Regions from separate parts of the Cellulosimicrobium sp. SL-1 genome, predicted to be linked through region 1. Evidence: riboswitches for the same ligand, from Rfam matches in the RefSeq annotation. Region 1 holds a riboswitch; the other holds the start of a gene.
What was found. Region 1 has a riboswitch for cyclic di-AMP ahead of GWJ10_RS13685 (C40 family peptidase). Riboswitches for the same ligand answer to the same signal wherever they lie in the genome.
Positions count from the first base shown of each region.

Region 2: linked by a shared signal. The riboswitch ahead of GWJ10_RS11670 (C40 family peptidase) and the one ahead of GWJ10_RS13685 (C40 family peptidase) in region 1 are both predicted to bind cyclic di-AMP.

Region 1 covers NZ_JAACJC010000008.1:95,398-104,494, reverse strand. Annotated here, with positions in the region: gene GWJ10_RS13690 (universal stress protein) at 1-545, opposite strand, end outside; gene GWJ10_RS13685 (C40 family peptidase) at 733-1,548, opposite strand; cyclic di-AMP (ydaO/yuaA leader) riboswitch at 1,550-1,739, opposite strand; gene GWJ10_RS13680 (metal-dependent transcriptional regulator) at 1,877-2,587, opposite strand; gene serC (phosphoserine transaminase) at 2,834-3,976, shown strand; gene GWJ10_RS13670 (MFS transporter) at 4,074-5,420, opposite strand; gene GWJ10_RS13665 (MarR family transcriptional regulator) at 5,417-5,875, opposite strand; gene manA (mannose-6-phosphate isomerase, class I) at 6,034-7,383, opposite strand; gene GWJ10_RS13655 (NCS2 family permease) at 7,393-8,868, opposite strand; gene GWJ10_RS13650 (hypothetical protein) at 8,954-9,097, opposite strand, start outside.
Region 2 covers NZ_JAACJC010000006.1:303,035-312,131, forward strand. Annotated here, with positions in the region: gene GWJ10_RS11650 (group I intron-associated PD-(D/E)XK endonuclease) at 1-521, shown strand, start outside; gene GWJ10_RS11655 (DUF6153 family protein) at 655-1,068, shown strand; gene GWJ10_RS11660 (DUF305 domain-containing protein) at 1,162-1,791, shown strand; gene GWJ10_RS11665 (F510_1955 family glycosylhydrolase) at 1,874-2,815, shown strand; cyclic di-AMP (ydaO/yuaA leader) riboswitch at 2,863-3,051, shown strand; gene GWJ10_RS11670 (C40 family peptidase) at 3,051-3,845, shown strand; gene GWJ10_RS11675 (hypothetical protein) at 4,045-4,470, shown strand; gene GWJ10_RS11680 (histidine phosphatase family protein) at 4,495-5,199, shown strand; gene GWJ10_RS11685 (DUF3090 domain-containing protein) at 5,264-5,812, shown strand; gene GWJ10_RS11690 (SCO1664 family protein) at 5,935-6,687, shown strand; gene GWJ10_RS11695 (nuclear transport factor 2 family protein) at 6,765-7,130, shown strand; gene GWJ10_RS11700 (SDR family NAD(P)-dependent oxidoreductase) at 7,224-7,988, opposite strand; gene GWJ10_RS11705 (helix-turn-helix transcriptional regulator) at 8,089-8,952, shown strand; gene GWJ10_RS11710 (VOC family protein) at 8,957-9,097, opposite strand, start outside.

The DNA of each region.
Region 1 (9,097 bases):
TGCCGCAGCGCGATCTCGGCGGACGGCGACCCGTCCACCCCGACGACGATCCGGCGCAGGTCCCGCACCGGCGGCAGCTCCTGCGCGCCGCCCTCGTCGTCCTTCCCGCCCGCGCGATACGGCACGACGACCGTCGGGCAGTGCGCGTGCGCGGGCAGCGCGGAGGAGACGGTGCCGAGCAACCGCTCGGTGAAGCCGCCGCGCCCCCGCGTGCCGACGACGACGAGCGCGTGCTCGCGCGACATCTCGACGAGGACCCCCGCGGCGTCGCCGGTCGTGACGGTCGCCGTCGTGCGGACGCCGGCGCCCTCGGCGCGGGCGCGAGCCTCTTCCAGGACGGCGCGCGCGCCCTCCTGGATGGCCGAGTCGTCGAGGGCCGCGTAGCCGCCGTCGAGCGACGCCGCCGTGAACGACGGCAACGAGTAGGTGCACACGATGTGGAGGGGCCACCCCACGCGCAGCGCGTACGCCGCGGCCCAGTCCAGGGCGTGGAGGCTCGGCGCCGAGCCGTCGACACCGACGAGGACGGATTCCGTGCGGGTCATGAGCGACTCTCCTCTCGACGGCCCGGTGCCATCGGACGACCAACCTAGCCGAGACCAGGCCCGGCCGTCCGTCTGCCACGAGTCACGAACACGTCAAGAATGCCACGAACCCCGCCCGCTCGCGCAGAGTGCGAGCGGACGGGGTTCGTCCAGCCAGTGACCGCGGGGGTCCTGATCGGGTGAGCGATCAGGCCACGCGGATGAAGGTGGGGTTCGACTGCCAGATCTGGCGGAACTGGACCGACTTCCCGGGACGCGGGGCGTCGATCATCATGTTGTCGCCCGCGTAGATGGCGATGTGGCCCGGCGTCCAGATGAGGTCGCCCGGCTGCGCCTGGTCGCGCGACACCTTGGTGCCGACCGAACCCTGGGCGCCCGACGTGCGCGGCAGGTTGATGCCGACCTGCGCGTAGACATAGCTGGTGAAGCCCGAGCAGTCGAAGCCGTCGGGCGTGGTGCCGCCGTAGACGTACGGGACGCCCACGTAGCGGGCCGCGATCGAGACGATCGACGAGCCGTGCGCCGACGCGGGGGCGCCGACGGACGCCTCCTGCTGGGCCGAGGCCTGCGACTCGTCGGACGACGACTGCGTGGACTGGCGCTCCTGCGTGCGGCTCGTCTGCGTGGTGCGGACGGGCTCCGGCTCCGGCTCCGGCTCCGGCTCGGGGGCCGGGGTCACGGTGACCGGGGCCTCCTCGATGGTGAACGCCGCGTCGGCCGCGACGGTCACGGCCGGGGCGGCCTCGAGGGCCTGGCGGGCCTGCGCGGTGAGGGCGCTGAGGTCGACGGCGTTGAGCTTGCCGGACTCGTTGTCGACCGGGGCGGCCGTCGCGGGGGCGGCGGCGCCGATCATCGAGACGATGAGGCCGGAGGACGCGGCGACGACGGCGGTACGACGACCGACGCTCGACATCTGGTCCGATGCGGCCTGGGCGATGGTGCTGAGTGGCGTCACGGGACGCCGCGCCGCGCGGTGGCGGGCGCGAGTCGTGCTCACGGTCACTGTTGCCTCTCCTGGACGCCTGCGAGGTCAGCTGTCGGGTTCGGGTGGAAGAGTCACCCGGCCTGGCGGACCGGAGTCCGTCGGGCTTCACCCCAAGGGCGCTGTCTCCAGCACCCGGAAGTGGGTCCCCCGTCCCTGTCATCGGGTCGTCGTGGGCCTCTCGCGGTGACAGGGTTAGGCGTTCCGCGCGAGGTCTCCGCCAGATGGGTATCCCGACGGAGCAGGACGACCGTACAGGACCCCTCGGCAAAAGTCACGTTCCCATCACGACGGAACGCGGCCCTGCGCATCGCCGCAGGTCACGGCGTCTCCCCCGGTGAACGGGCGGCTATCCGCGGGCGACGAAGAGGTGGCGCGCGACGTCGTCGGGCAGGTCGAGGACGACCGGCGCCCCCTCTCCCTGCACGGTGACCCCGCCGGCCGGCGCCGGGCGCACGACGAGCGTCCGGCGCGGCAGCACCCCGGCCTGGGCGAACCGCGCGAGGAGCTCGACGTCGACCTGGACCGGCTCGGCGATCCGCTGGAGCACGACGCGCACCTCGCCGCCGCCGAGACCGTGCTGGGCGAGGTGGACGGGGAGCGACACGACGCCGTCGAGGAAGTCGACCTCCTCGAGCTGCTCCCCGAGCTCCGGCAGGCCCGGGATGGGGTTGCCGTACGGGTCGAAGTGCGGGTGGTCGAGCAACCCGAGGAGCCGCTCCTCGACGAGCTCGCTCATCACGTGCTCCCAGCGGCACGCCTCGGTGTGCACGTACTCCCAGTCGAGCTTGATGACGTCCGTGAGGAGCCGCTCGGCGAGCCGGTGCTTGCGCATGACGCGCGTCGCCTTCTCGTGGCCCGCGGGCGTGAGCTCGAGGTGGCGGTCCCCCGTGACGACGACGAGCCCGTCGCGCTCCATGCGCGCGACCGTCTGCGACACCGTGGGCCCCGAGTGGCCGAGGCGCTCCGCGATGCGCGCGCGCAGCGGGACGATGCCCTCCTCCACGAGCTCGTAGATCGTCTTCAGATACATCTCGGTGGTATCGATCAGATCGGTCACGTCACGCTCCCAGTCGCTCGTCGGCTCGGGGCGCCCGGTCGTCGCTCCACGGGGCGCCTGCCCGCACCGGCGGGCCGCTGGGGGTCAGTCTATGGCGAGCCCGTGACCCGACCGCGGTGTCGTCCAGAGGCACCCGTGGTGCCTGGTGGCCCGCGCCTCCCCGCGGGCCCCGGCGCGGACCGTGCGGTGACGCACGGCCTGTGGACGAGGCTCCCGGGGCGCGCCGCGCGCGCGTAGGGTGACGCCGTGCCCGATCTCGCGAACACCTCGATCACGATCCCCTCGGACCTCCTGCCGGCCGACGGCCGCTTCGGGTCCGGGCCGTCCAAGGTCCGCGCCGCGCAGGTCCGGGCGCTGTCCGACGCCGGCACCTCGCTGCTGGGGACGTCCCACCGGCAGGCGCCCGTCCGGTCGCTCGTGCGCCGCACGCGCGAGGGCCTCGCCGCGCTGTTCGCGCTGCCCGACGGCTACGAGGTCGTGCTGGGCAACGGCGGCTCCACGACGTTCTGGGACGTCGCGACGGCGTGCCTCGTCCGCTCGAAGGCGCAGCACGCGGCGTTCGGCGAGTTCGGCGCGAAGTTCGCCGCCGCGACGACCGCAGCGCCGTTCCTCGCGCCGTCCCAGGTGATCTCGGCCCCCGCCGGGACCGTCGCGCTCCCGGAGCCCGCCGACGACGTCGACGTGCACGCGTGGCCGCACAACGAGACCTCGACCGGCGCGATGGCGCCCGTGCGCCGCGTCCCCGGCTCGCGCGAGCGCGGCGCGCTCACGCTCGTGGACGCCACGTCCGGCGCGGGCGCGATCCCCGTGGACGTCGCGGAGACCGACGTCTACTACTTCGCGCCGCAGAAGGTCTTCGGGTCGGACGGCGGCCTGTGGCTCGCGCTGTGCTCGCCCGACGCGCTCGCGCGCGCGGACGAGGTCGAGAGCAGCGGCACCCGCTGGGTCCCGGAGTCGCTGTCGCTGCGCACGGCCGCGGCGAACTCGCGCCAGGACCAGACGCTCAACACGCCCGCGATCGCGACGCTCGTCATGCTCGCGGAGCAGGTGGAGTGGCTCCTGGGCAACGGGGGCCTGGAGTGGGCCGCCGCCCGGTCCGCCGAGTCGGCCGCGCACCTCTACGGGTGGGCGGACTCGCGCGAGTGGGCGACGCCCTTCGTCGCGAACCCGGCGGAGCGGTCGACGGTCGTCGGCACGATCGACCTGGACGACGCGATCGACGCGACGACCGTCGTCGCCGCGCTGCGCGAGAACGGCGTGCTCGACGTCTTCCCGTACCGCAAGCTCGGCCGCAACCAGCTGCGCGTCGCCATGTTCCCGGCGATCGAGCCCGACGACGTCCGCGCCCTCACCGCGTGCGTGGACCACGTCGTCGACCACCTCGGCTGACGAGCGCGCGACCGACGGCCGCGCCCAGCACGAGGCCGGTGCCGCCCGGGAGACCGGGGTGGCACCGGCCTCGTGGCTCCGGGCGGGAGTGGCGGCGTCAGGCCGCCCGGGCGGCCTCCTGCGCGTCCTCGGCCTCGATCCGGCGCCGCGCCTCGGTGCGGGCGGAACGGTCGGTCGGGGTCCCGGCGTCGAGGTAGCGCACCACGAGGTGCGGGCGCTGCAGGACGCGGTACCGGACCTCGAGGTGCCAGTTGCGCACGGCCCAGACGGCGGCGCCCACCGCGACGAGCGCGGCGGTGATCGACCCGACGCCGATCGCCCAGCGCGGGCCCCACGCCTCGGCGATCCAGCCGACGAGCGGGGAGCCGACGGGCGTCGCACCGAGGAACACGATCATGTAGAGCGACATGACGCGCCCGCGCATGACGGGGTCCACGGACATCTGGATGGTCGAGTTGGCTGCGGTCATCATGGTGAGCGACGCGAGCCCCACGGGGATGCACGCGACGGCGAAGCTCGCGTACGTGGGCATGAGCGCCATGACCCCCGTGGCGACGGCGAACCCGAACGCGGACCCGATGACGAGCCGGACGCGCGGGCGCTCCCGGCGCGCGGCGAGCAGTGCCCCGGTGAGCGACCCGATCGCGAGGATGGACCCGAGGATCCCGTACTCCCCCGGCCCCATGCCGAACTCGACCTTCGCCATCATCGCGGACGTGAGCTGGAAGTTGAGCCCGAACGTCGACACGACGCCGACGACGACCATGATGACGATGATGTCCGTCCGTCCGCGCACGTACCGGATGCCCTCGCGGATCTGACCCTTCTCGCGCGGCGCGCTGGGCAGCACGTGGAGCTCTCGCGTGCGCATGTACAGCAGCGCGAGGATGGTCGCCCCGAAGGTGACGCCGTTGATGATGAACAGCCAGCCGGAGCCGACCGCCGCGATGAGCAGCCCGGCGACGCCCGGGCCCACGAGGCGCGCCGCGTTGAACGACGCGCTGTTGAGCCCGACGGCGTTGGAGAGCTTGTCGGCGGGCACCATCTCGGCGACGAACGTCTGGCGCACGGGGTTGTCGAACGCCGAGACGACGCCGAGCAGGCCGGCGAACACGTAGACGTGCCACAGCTCGACGTTCCCGGACAGCACGAGCGCGCCGAGGCCGAGCGCGAGCAGTCCCATCGCGCCCTGGGTGGCCATGAGGAGCCGACGGCGCGGGAGCCGGTCGGCGAGCAGGCCCGCCCACGCGGACAGGGCGAGCACGGGCGCGAACTGCAGCGCGGTGACGACGCCGACGGCGACGCCGGAGTTGTCCGTCAGGTCGCTGAGGACGAGCCAGTCCTGTGCGACGCGCTGCATCCAGGTGCCGACGTTCGCGACGAGCGCGGCGCCGAACCAGACGCGGTAGTTGTAGTACTGGAGGGAGGAGAACGTGGTGCTCATCGGGCGGCGATCCGGGTCAACAGCTCACTGGCGCGGGCCAAGGTCTCTCTTTCGTCAGGAGTGAGGGAGGACAGCTGCTGCGTGAGCCACGCGTCCCGGCGGCGCCGCGTCTCCTTGACCTCGCGCACGCCGGCGTCCGTGAGGCGCACGACGACCTGCCGGCGGTCGCTCGCGTGCTCCCCCTTCTCGACGAGACCCATCTCGACGAGGGCGTTGACGGCACGGGTCATCGACGGCGGCCGGACGCGCTCGTGCTCCGCGAGCTCGCTGGGCGACATGGCGCCGTGCTTGTGCAGGACGGTGAGGACGCCGAACCGCCCCTCGGGGAGGTCCGCCTCGCCGCGCTGGGCACGCAGCCGCCGGGAGATCCGGGTGAGCGCGACCCGCAGGTCGCCGCCGAGCGTCGCGGGCCGGTACTGGTTCCGGGTAGGAGCAGTGAGGTCCGCAGCAGGCATGATAGTTACCCTAACTCATTACCCTAGGTAAGGAAAGAGGTGCAGGTCACGTCCGGGGGCGCGCCGGAGAGGCACCACGCCTGGGCGCGGGCAGCGCCTCGGCAGGTGCCTGTCGGCCCTGCGGCGAGGACGCGAGGGCGGTCTGCTCGGCGGTCGGGTCAGGGCACGTAGGCGACGACGACGTCACCCTCGCCGTCCACGACGACGGCCCCCGTGCCGTGCGGGACGAACACGGACTCCCCCCGGACGAGCCGCGTCCCGGCCCCGGCGTCCGCGCGGTCGGCCGCGAGCGTCACTGCGCCGTCGAGGCACAGCACGACGCGCGGACCGGCGGCGGGCAGCGGCACCGCGCCCGCGACCCGGCCGGCCCGGAGCGCGAACTCCGCGACGGGCGGGCGGTAGGCGACGAGGCCGGTGCCGTCGTCGACCAGCCGCGGTCGCGCGGCCGGACCGGGCGTGCACGTGGCGCACTCGAGCAGGGCGTCGACGTCGACGAGCTTGCTCGTCAGCCCGGCCCGCAGCACGTTGTCGGAGCTCGCCATGATCTCGACGGCGCACCCGGACAGGTACGCGTGCACGTGCCCCGACGGGACGAACATCGACTCCCCGGGCTCCAGGGTGACGCGGTTGAGCATGAGGGACACGACGGCGCCCGGGTCGCCCGGGTGCTGCTCCGCGAGCGCGAGGACGGTCGCGTCGGCACGGCGCGACGTGCGCCGGCCCCCCGGCGCGGGCGCCGCCGGCTCGCGCCCGGCCCGGGCCCGCACGGACGCGACGGTCAGCGCGAGGTCGGCCGCGACGTCGGGCTCCGCGCGGGCGTGGAGCGCAAGGGTGAACGCCTCACGGACGCCCGTCTCGGTGGGGCGGGCGCGCAGGGTGTCGCGCATCCGTCCGGCGAGCGCGCCGTCGAGCCCGTCGAGCAGCTCGAGGATGCGCGCGGGCCTGCGGAACCCGGAGAGGCCCTCGAAGCGGGAGACCGCCACGACCATCTCGGGCTTGTGCTGGTCGTCGTGGAAGCTGCGCAGCGGCGAGTCGCGCGCGACGCCCTCCCGGTTCTCGCGGTTGAACCCGGCGCGCGCGAGGTGCGGGCGCGGGTGCACCTGCAGCGAGAGGGCGCGATCGGCGGCGAGCACCTTGAGGAGGTACGGCAGCCGGGGCCCGTACTGGTCGAGGACGCGCTGGCCCAGCACCCCCACCGGGTCCGCGCGCACCAGGTCCGCGAGCGTCGTGCCCGACGCCGTCTCCGCGCCCGGGTGCGACGTCCCGCCCGGGCGGGCGCCGCCGTCGGGCACGACGCGCGACGGCGCGAGCGGGTGCGCCCCCATCCACAGCTCGGCCGCCGGACGACCGTCCGGTACCACCCCCAGGAGGTCCTGGATCGCCGACGTCGAGCCCCAGTCGTACCGCTGGACGGTGTTCTCCAGCCGGTAGAACGACGACGGACGAGCGCCGGGGAGGGCGTCGTCCACCGACGCCTCCCCCGACCGCTCGTCCGCCGCGCTCGTCATGGGCCGAGCCTAGAGGCCCAGGGCGTCCCGGATGGGGCCGAGGAGGAAGTACACGACGAACATCGCCGCCGCGACCCACATCAGCGGGTGGATCGCCCGGACCTTGCCGAGCGCGAGCTTGATGAGCACGAAGGCGAGGAAGCCCGCCCCGATGCCGTCCGCGATCGAGTAGGTGAACGGCATGACGATGATCGTGAGGAAGGCGGGGATGCCGATCTCGACGTTCTTCCAGGAGATGCCCGCGATCTGCGTCATCATGAGGAACCCGACGAAGACGAGCGCGGGCGCCGCCGCCTCGTACGGGACGAGGGCGACGAGCGGCGACAGGAACGTCGCGAGCAGGAACGCGACACCCGTGACGACCGACGCGAGGCCCGTGCGGGCGCCCTCGCCGGCGCCCGTCGTCGACTCGACGAAGCTCGTGTTCGACGACACGGACCCGGCACCACCGGCCGCCGCGGCGATCGAGTCGACGACGAGGATCGCGCGCGAGCGCGGCGGGACGCCCTCGGCGTCGTTGAGGCGCGCCTCGGCGCCGACGGCGACCATCGTGCCCATCGAGTCGAAGAAGTCGGCGAGCAGGAGCGAGAACACCAGCAGGATCACGGTGACGGTCGCGATGTTCTGGAACGAGCCCAGGAGGGAGAACTGGCCGAGGAGGCCGAAGTCCGGGACCTGCACGACGCCGTCGAACGTGGGCGCGTTGAGGTTGAAGCCGTCCGGGTTCGAGCCGTCGGGGGCCTTCGCGCCGATGTGGAGCGTGTTCTCCAGCACGACGGCGAGCACGGTCGCCGTGAGGATCGCGACGAGCAGCGCGCCCTTGACCTTGCGCACCCAGAGCACGATCGTCAGCACGAGGCCCACGACGAACACGAGGATCGGCCACGTGCCGAGGTTGCCGAGCGCGAGGAGCGTGCCGCTGCCCGCGGTGACGAAGCCCGCGTTGACGAGGCCGATGAGCGCGATGAACAGACCGATACCGACGCTGATGGCGGTCTTCAGCTCGAGCGGCACGGCCCGGAAGACGGCCTCGCGGAACCCGGTGAGCACGAGCACGAGGATGATGAGGCCCTCGATGACGACGAGGCCCATCGCGTCCGCCCACGTGACCCCGGGCAGCGACGCGATCGAGTACGCGACGACGGCGTTGAGGCCGAGACCGGCCGCGAGCCCGAGCGGGAAGTTCGCGAAGACGCCCATGGCGAGCGTCATGACGCCCGCGACGAGCGCGGTGGCCGCGGCGATCTTGCCGAAGTCCGGCTCGGCGCCCCCGCCGAGGAACTGGCCCGTGCCGTCCTGGACGGTCCCGATGATCAGCGGGTTCAGCACGATGATGTAGGCCATCGCGAAGAACGTCACGAGACCGCCGCGGATCTCGGTGCCGATCGTCGAGCCACGCTCGGTGATCTTGAAGAAGCGGTCGATCGCGCCGCGCGCAGGCGCGGGGGCGTGCTCGTCCTCACGGACGGAGGTGGGGGTGGACATGGGGAGAATGCTGCCAGAACCGTGTGACCGCGCGGTAACGCGCCGGACACGGTCGGGCATCGCCCGCCCGGGCCGTCCGTGCACGTCAGGCCGCGCCGACGGCGTCGAGCGCCGTCCGGGGTGTGCTCGACACCACGTCAGCCGGCCCAGGCGCCGTCCCGTCGTGCGCGCGGGGCACGCCGTGACCGTGCCCGAGGGACTCGGCCGTCGCGAGGTCGGTGACGCTGCG
Region 2 (9,097 bases), on a different contig from region 1:
CGGCGTCGACGTGGTCGGAGGTGACCGAGGCGCTAGGGCTCGGCAGCACGTCAGCGATCGCGACCGTCAGGGGCCATGCGGTCCGACTCGGTCTTGGCGTCCAACATCTGCGACGGTCCTCCGCGCGGGAACCGGAGAGTGCGCCGACTCCGGACGTCGCCCATCTTGACCGTGCCGGGTCAGTGCTCGCGGCCGGATGGTTCCTGCTGTGCGGTATGAGCATCTCGTGGCCCCTCGAGCCCGCGCGCTACGACTTGGTCGTCGATGCGCCTACCGGTTTGCGTCGTGTCCAGGTCAAGACGACGACCGTGAGGACGAGCGAGTCGTGGAAGGTCTACCTGTCGACGTCGCGGCAGGGCCGGACGGTGTACGACGTCGATGAGATCGACGACTTCTTCGTGATCGACGGTGCGCTCAACTACTACTTCATCCCTCTCGCCGCGGTGGGAGGGCTGCATGCCATCCACCTGAGCGCCTATGAGCGCTTCAGGCTGGCGGCGATACCCACTGGATCCGCGTAGTTCGGCCTGCGACCCAGGAGCGCGCAGGGCAATCGACACACGAAGAGGGTCCTGCGAGCGCCGGTCTCTCTTCTGACTGCGCTGTGGACCGGACCCGATGGCCGCTTGCTAGGGTGGCGGCGACATGCACCTCATGGCCGCACTCCGTTCGCTGCTCGCCGGGCGCCGGCGAGGGCTTTCGGGTGCCCTGCTGATCGCTGCGCTGCTCCTGGGCGTCGTGACGATGCACGCGATGAGCGGGTCGTCGACGGCCCACGTCGGGCCTGCGGCGGTCATCGCGGAGACGGGCCACCCTGCGGGTGCACCGGTGGCCGACGACGGCCCCGGGCACCACGAGCAGGGCGGCTGCCTCGACTGCGGCGGGCACGAGATGGCGTCGGCCATGTGCCTCATGGTGCTGGTCGTGCTGCTCGCTCTCGTGCGCCCCGGGCGCGGCCTCCTGGCACGCCTCACCCCCGTCTGGTCCCGCCTCGTCGAACCGGGGCGCGCTCAGCCCTTCGTCGGCCTCGCGCCGTCGCTGCACCTCCTCGGCATCTCTCGGACGTAGGAGCCGCACGCCGTCGACGCGCCCTGCGTCGACCGATACGCCCCGCACCGGGGCGCGTGTGGTTCCTGAGTACCGAGACGAGAGGTCCTTCCCATGAAGTTCAAGAGTGTGCTGGTGCCGGCGATCGCGCTGGTGACCGTCGCGAGCCTGGCGGCGTGCTCGACCGACGACGAGCCCGGGAGCGGGACGGCGCCGTCGTCCGCCACGACCGGGGCCGAGGAGCAGGACGGCACGGCGGAGGGCGGCACGTTCAACGACCAGGACGTGATGTTCGCCCAGATGATGATCCCGCACCACGAGCAGGCGATCGAGATGTCCGACGTCATCCTGGCCAAGGACGGCGTCGACCCTGAGGTCACGGACCTGGCGAACCAGATCAAGGACGCCCAGGGTCCGGAGATCGAGCAGCTGACCACGTGGCTCGAGGAGTGGGGCTCCCCGATGGAGGAGTCCGGCGCCATGGACCACGAGGCGATGGGCCACGGGTCCATGGACGGGATGATGAGCGAGGAGGACATGCAGGCCCTGGACGCCGCGCAGGGCGCGGAGGCGGGGCAGCTGTTCCTCGAGCAGATGATCGTCCACCACGAGGGTGCCGTCGAGATGGCGCAGACCCAGGTCGACGAGGGCGAGAACGCGGACGCGGTCGCAATGGCGCAGGAGATCGTCGAGACCCAGCAGGCCGAGATCTCCACCATGGAAGACCTGCTCGCCTCGAGCTGATCTCGCCCCGCGGGGCGTGCGCGCTGTCGCACGCGTCTGACGTGCGCGCGCCCCGCGGGCCCAGGCCGAAGGACCCCACACCGTGCTCAACCCTGCCCTCACGAGGCGGGTGACCGGGTGGGCCGCAGCGGGATCCGTGCTGCTGCTGGCCGCCTGCACCCCGACTCCACCACCGACACCCGACGCGACGACGCTCGCGTCCCAGGACCTGCCCGACTTCGGGCACGTGCACGACGTCCAGGTCGTGCGCGACGACCACTCCCTCCTCATCGCCACCCACACCGGGGTCTGGACCCTCGGCGACCCGTTCGAGGACGACCCCGGGCCGGTCGAGCGGGTCGGCACGGGCCGCCAGGACACGATGGGCATGACCCTCGCCGTCGACGGCATCGTGTACGCCTCGGGCCACCCTGCGCCCGGGGAGCAGCCGGAGCTCGAGAAGCCCAACCTCGGATTGATCCGCAGCACCGACGGCGCTGCGACGTGGGATCCCGTCTCCCTCACCGGGGAGGTCGACTTCCACGCCCTGAGCACCGCGAGCACCGGCGACGGCACCGTCCGCGTCGTCGGGCTGGACTCGGGGACCTCGACCGTGCTCGTCAGCGACGACTCGGGCGAGACGTGGTCGCGGGGCGCGACCGTGGAGGCCCGGGACCTGCACCTCCTGGACGCGGACCCGGACACGGTCGTCGCGACCACGCCCACCGGCCTGCAGCTCAGCCGCGACGGCGGCCGGAGCTTCGCTCCCGACCGGGGGGCGCCCGCCCTCGTGCTCGTCGACGACGAGCGGGGCGGAGCGCTGATCGGGATCGACGCCCGGGGCGTCGTCTGGACCGGCACTCCCGGCACCGAGAGCTGGGACAACCACGGCACCGCGCCCGAGGGCGTGCAGGCCATGACCTACGTGCCCGACGACAGCCCCGGCAACCAGCCGTGGATCCTCGTCGCCACGGAGACCGGCCTGTTCACCAGCCGCGACCTCGGTGCGAGCTGGGACGCGGCGCTCGGCGCCGACCGCGGGTGAGACGTCGCCCGCAGCCTCATGCTCCTCGCGGAACGGTCCGCGAGGGATCCCGGAGGGTGCCGAGCCCTGTCAGCTCCGGGAGCACACCATCGACCACCACGACAGGGGCGGGGGAACCACTCAGGCGAGCACCGCGGTGCTCTCGGGGTGAAGCCGGGCCGCAACCACTGGCCCGGCCGGGTCACTCTCCGACCCGAACCCGACAGCTCACCCCGTAGGCACGAAGGAGACCACCATGAACGCAAGAAACCCGGGACGCCACCGTGCGTCCCACCGACCGATCACGCCGCTGACCTCGATAGCCCGCACGGCGCAGGAGGGGACGGCGAACGCCGCCCGCAAGGGTGTCCTCCTGGCCGCCGGGTCGGGGCTGCTGGTCTCGGGGTTCGCGGCGCCTGCCAGCGCCGCGCCGAGCACGGAGCCCCAGGCCGTGTCCGGGGTCGATCTCAGCGCGCTGACCGAGCAGGCCCGCCAGGCGCTCAGCGCCGCACCGGCGGTGACCGTCTCCGCCGACGCGTCGTTCGCGATCGAGCAGGCACCGGTGACCGTCACCCCCGCCCCGGAACCGGAGCCGGAACCCGAGCCGGAGCCGGAGCGTCAGGAGCGTCCGTCCCGGAGCGAGGAACGGACGAGCACCTCGGCGGAGCAGGGCGCCACGGAGGAAGCCTCGGCTCCCGTCGCGGTGCCGTCGTCGGCGGCGGGCTCGGCCGTGGTCAGCATCGCGGCGCGCTACCTCGGCGTGCCGTACCTCTGGGGCGGGACGACCCCGGACGGGTTCGACTGCTCCGGCTTCACGTCCTACGTCTACGCCCAGGTCGGCATCGACCTGCCCCGGACCTCGTCCCAGCAGCGGTACGCGGGGACGGTGATCTCCCGAGACCAGGCACAACCTGGTGACCTGATCTGGAGCCCGGGGCACATCGGCATCTACGTCGGGGACAACCAGCAGATCGAGGCTCCGTCGCCGGGCAAGACCGTCCGGTACGGGGAGATCTGGCAGTCCAACCCCACCTTCATCCGGGTGGGCTGACCGCAGGAGGGCCCCACCCGGAGGGTGGGGCCCTCCCTCGACCGATATACCCTTGCGGGGTATCGCTTGCGGGCGCCGGTCCCGTCGGCACGACAGGAAGAAGGACAGGCATGGCGTCCCGGGGACATCGCGGCGAGCACGGGCCGACGGCGGTCCGCCACCAGGCCCGCCACCAGGTGCGGCACCAGGGCATCGACGCGTGACGGCGACGACCCCCACCGACGAGCGGGGACGTCGTCCCCGCCCCGCGCGCACGGTGCCTGGCATCACGGCGTGCGGGCTGTGCGCGGGGGAGACGCTGGCCGCCACCGACACCCGTCCGGGCGGGCAGCTCGAGCGTCTGCGCCGGATCGCCGAGAGCGGGGACGCGCGCCTGACGGTCGTGGACTGCCTCGACGCGTGCGAGCGCGGGGACGTCGTCGTAGTGCGGCCGGTGCCCGCCGCGCGTGCCGCCGGCCCCGCCTGGTTCGAGCAGCTGGCGGGCGACGAGCTCACCGCCGCCCTGCACTCGTGGATCCGCGCGGGCGGGCCGGGCCTGGCGCCCCTGCCCGACAAGCTGGCCCCGCGAGTGATCTCGGCCCAGGCCGAGGTACCACCGCCCCCGGACGTCGCCACCACAGGGTGAGGGTCCGTCACCTACGCTCGGGGCATGCCGACCGTCCTGCTCGTCCGTCATGGCCGCACCACCGCGAACGCGAGCGGCATCCTCGCCGGGCGGGCCGACGGCGTCGCGCTGGACGCCGTCGGGCGCGACCAGGCGGCCCGGGCGGCCGAGCGCGTCGCGGGCGTGCCGCTCGCGCGGGTCGTCACCAGCCCGCTGGAGCGGTGCCGGCAGACTGCGCGAGCCCTGCTCGACCACCAGGCGGGTGCGCCGGACTCCGTGACCGAGCACGGGATCACCGAGTGCGACTACGGGCAGTGGCAGGGGCGTGCGCTGAAGGACCTCGCCCAGGAGCCGCTGTGGTCGGTCGTGCAGGCGCAGCCGTCGGCGGCCGTCTTCCCGGGCGGCGAGTCGCTGGCCGCGATGCAGGCCCGGGGCGTCGAGGCGGTCCGGCGGCACGACGCGGAGGTCGCCGCCCGCCACGGTGCGGACGCGGTGTGGGCGGCGGTCTCGCACGGCGACGTCATCAAGTCCGTGCTCGCCGACGCGCTGGGGGTGCACCTGGACCTCTTCCAGCGCATCGTCGTCGGCCCGGCGTCGATCTCCGTCGTCCGGTACGGGCCGCACCGCCCGGAGGTCGTGGCGGTGAACACCGACGCGGGCGACCTTTCCTGGCTGCGCAGCGCCGCGCCTGCCGGTGACGCGCCGGTGGGCGGGGGCGCCGGGCCGGGCCAGGCCGACGCCGCGCGGTAGCCGGGCCGACGTCCGACCCGTGGCCGTCCCGTGCGGACGGGCCGTGCGCTCGTAGAGTGAGGTCATGCCCACTCTCGTCCACGAGTACGACTGGCCGGACCGCGTCGTCGTGGGGACCGTCGGGTCGCCCGGCTCCCGCACGTTCTACCTGCAGGCGCGCGAAGGCACGCGGACGACGAGCGTGGCGCTCGAGAAGGAGCAGTCCGCGGTCCTGGCGGACACGATCCAGCGCCTGCTGGACGAGCTCATGGAGGAGCCCGACAACCGGTACAGCGTCCCCGCCGACGTCCCGGCCGAGCTCGTCGACGACGACCCCCTGGACCTCCCGGTCGAGGAGGAGTTCCGCACGGGCGCGATGCGCCTGACCTGGGACCCGCGCACGGCACAGGTCATCGTCGAGGCGTTCCCGCTCGTGGACGACGACGACCTCGATCCCGAGGCGGACGAGCCGGAGCCCGCCGAGTCGCTCCTCGTCAAGATGCCCGTGGGGACGGCCCGCGCGTTCGCGCAGCGCACGCGCGCCGTCGTGAGCGCGGGCCGCCCCCCGTGCCCGCTGTGCGGCCGGCCGGTCGACCCCGACGGGCACGAGTGCGCGCTGCCCGGCGAGGCGTGACGACCCCGCGCGACGACGCCGCCGCGCCGTCCGACGTCGACCCCGCCGGCCCGCCGCCCGGCCTCGGCCCTGCGATCCCGCCATCCGGTCTCGACCCCGCCGACACCCCGCTCGACGCCGCCCTGACCGAGGCGCCGCTCGATGTCGTCGGGCGGATCCGCGTTGCGTCGAACGCGACGTTCCTCGCGCGGCTGGGCGACGTCTCGGTCGTGTACAAGCCGGTCGCGGGCGAGAAGCCGCTGTGGGACTTCCCGGACGGCACGCTCGCGGGCCGCGAGGTCGCCGCGTACCTCGTCTCGGAGGTGTTCGGCGGGGGAGTCGTGCCGCGCACGTGGCTGCGCGACGGGCCGCTCGGCCCGGGCATGGTGCAGCTCTGGCAGGACGTCGACGCGGCGCAGTCGCCGGTCGACGTCGTGCCCACCGACGAGGTGCCGCGTGACGGCGTGCGGACGGTGCTGGAGGGCGTCGACGAGGACGACCGCCCGGTGAGCGTCGTGCACGAGGACTCGCCGGCGCTGCGGCGCATGGCGGTGCTCGACGCCGTCGTGAACAACGCCGACCGCAAGGGCGGGCACGTGCTGCCGCTGGCGGACGGGCGGCGCCTCGGCGTCGACCACGGCGTCACCTTCCACGTCGAGCCCAAGCTGCGCACCGTCCTCTGGGGCTGGCTCGGCGAGCCCCTCGCCGACGACGAGCTCGCGGGCGTCGAGCGGGTGCGCGCGGGCCTCGACGGCGACCTCCCCCACCGCCTGCGCGGTCTCCTCGCGCCCGACGAGGTGGCCGCCCTCGCGGATCGCTGCGACCGGCTGCTGCGCACGGCACGGTTCCCCGCCCCGGAGGGCGACATGCCCGCCGTCCCGTGGCCGCTGTTCTGACGCGTCGCCGCGGCTGACCCGTCGACGGCGCCGCGCCCGACGTCCGCCGGTCCCGACCCCGTGCGTAGACTCGCGCGATGAGCCTTCTTGCCGCCGAGCACGCTCTCCAGGCAGCCCAGCGCGCGGGCGACGTCGCCGCGCTCGACGCGCTGCTGCACCCGCGGTGCGTCGGCGCCGGTCCGGACGGGTCGGTCTTCTCCAAGGAGGACGACCTCGCGAGCCACCGCTCGGGCGCGCTGCGGATCACGCGGCTCGAGGAGGAGTCGCTCGTCGTCCAGGAGGACGGCCCGAGCGGGACGACCCGGCTCGTCGCCGCCGTGGACGCGGTCCAGGACGGGACCGCGCTGTCCGCGCGGCTGGTCTACACGCGCCTGTGGGTGCGCGCGGACGGCGCGTGGCAGGTCCTGGCCGCGACCCTCGCCCCGGCCCCGGAGCCCGTCTGACCGGGCTCGCCCGGCCGGGCCCGCCTGACCGAGCCGCTCGCGCCGAGCCCGCTCGGACCGCGGCGGCTGCACCGGCCCGGCGGCCCAGCCGGCTCAGCGGCCGTGCGGGTCGGACGCGTTGAGGGTGCGCACGACGTCGTCGTAGTCGCCCCGCGCCTCGCCGAACCGGAGGAACTTCACGCGCTCCACGAGGATCTCGTGCGCGTCGGGCTGCGCGCGCAGCAGGTCGACGACCTCGGTGACGAACTCGTCGAGCGGCATGGCGATCGCGCTCTCGCGCTGACCCGGCATGAGATCCGTCGCCACCGACGGCGGGACGAGCTCGACGACGTCGACGCTCGTGTCGGCGAGCTGGAGCCGCAGCGCCTCGCTGAGCATGTGGATCGCGGCCTTCGACGCGTCGTACGTCGGCGTGGCCGCGAGCGGAGCGAACGCCAGCCCGGACGACACGGTGACGATCGTCGCGCGCGGCCGGGTCTGCAGGTGCTCGACGAACGCGCCGACGAGCCGGATCGGGCCGAGCACGTTGGTCGTGACGATCTGCTCGGCGGTGTCGAGGAAGCCCTCGGGGTGGTGCCAGTCCTCGGTGCGCATGATCCCGGCCATGGTGACGAGCGTGTCGAGGTCGGGGTGGCGGTCGAGGACCTCCTTCGCGGCCGTGGCGATGCTCTCGGGGTCGGTGGTGTCGATGCGCACGGTGTCGAGACCGGGGTGCTCGACGGCGATCCGCTCCAGGAGCTCGGTGCGGCGCCCGCCGACGACGACGGTGCTGCCCTGCTCGTGCAGCGCGACGGCGAGCGCCAGCCCGATGCCGCTCGTCGCGCCGGGGATGAAGACGGTGCTGCGCGTGATGTCCATGCCTCGATCCTGAACGTCGTGCGCGCGGCGCGGCAGAGTCCGGTGGACGGGGGACCGGCGATCCCTGGCACGGGCGTCGCGCACCCCGGACGATGGGCGCATGGACCGCGCCGCGCTCGCCGACTTCCTCCGCCGTCGCCGGGAGGCGCTGCAGCCGGGCGACGTGGGGCTCCCGGCCGGGCTGCGCCGTCGGGCACCGGGCCTGCGCCGCGAGGAGGTGGCGCAGCTCGCGCTCATGTCGACGGACTACTACACGCGCCTCGAGCAGCAGCGCGGGCCGCAGCCGAGCACGCAGATGCTCGCGTCGATCGCGCGGGCCCTGCGCCTGTCCGACGACGAGCGCGACTACCTCTACCGGGTCGCCGGGCACGGGGTGCCCGACCGGGCGACCGATCCCGGGCACGTGGCTCCCGCGCTGCAGCGCGTGCTCGACCGCCTGGACGACACCCCCGCGCTGATCCTCGACCCGCTCGCGCAGACGCTCGCGCAGAACGACCTGGCGCGCGCGCTCTACGGCGACGCGTCGGCGTACGCGGGGTGGGACCGCAGCGAGATCTACCGATGGTTCGCCCACCCGGCGACGGCGCGGGCGATCTACCCGGCGCACGACCGGGACCGGCAGGGCCGCGCCCTCGTCGCGAGCCTGCGCTCGGCCGTGGCGGTGCTGGGCGCGTCGTCCCGCGCGGGGGAGCTCGTGCGCGTGCTGTCGCGCACGAGCCCGGAGTTCGTCGCGCTGTGGGACCGGCAGGAGGTGGCGCGCCGGTTCGTGGACCACAAGACGCTCGTGCACCCGGTGGTGGGGGAGATCGAGGTGGACTGCCAGGCGCTCACCACGGAGGACCAGCTCCAGGTGCTCCTCGTGCTCACGGCGGCGCCGGGCACGGAGGCGGCGGACCGGATCCGGCTGCTCGGGGTCGTGGGCACGCAGGACCTCGCCGTGCCGTCACCCCCGCAGCCGTCCTGACGGCTCAGGGGTCGAGGCGCCGGCGCAGCAGGCAGAACACGTTCCCCTCGGGGTCGGCGAGGACGTGCCACGGCTCGTCGCCCGTCTGGCCGACGTCGGCGGGCCGCGCGCCGAGGGCGAGGAGCCGCTCGAGCTCGGCGTCCTG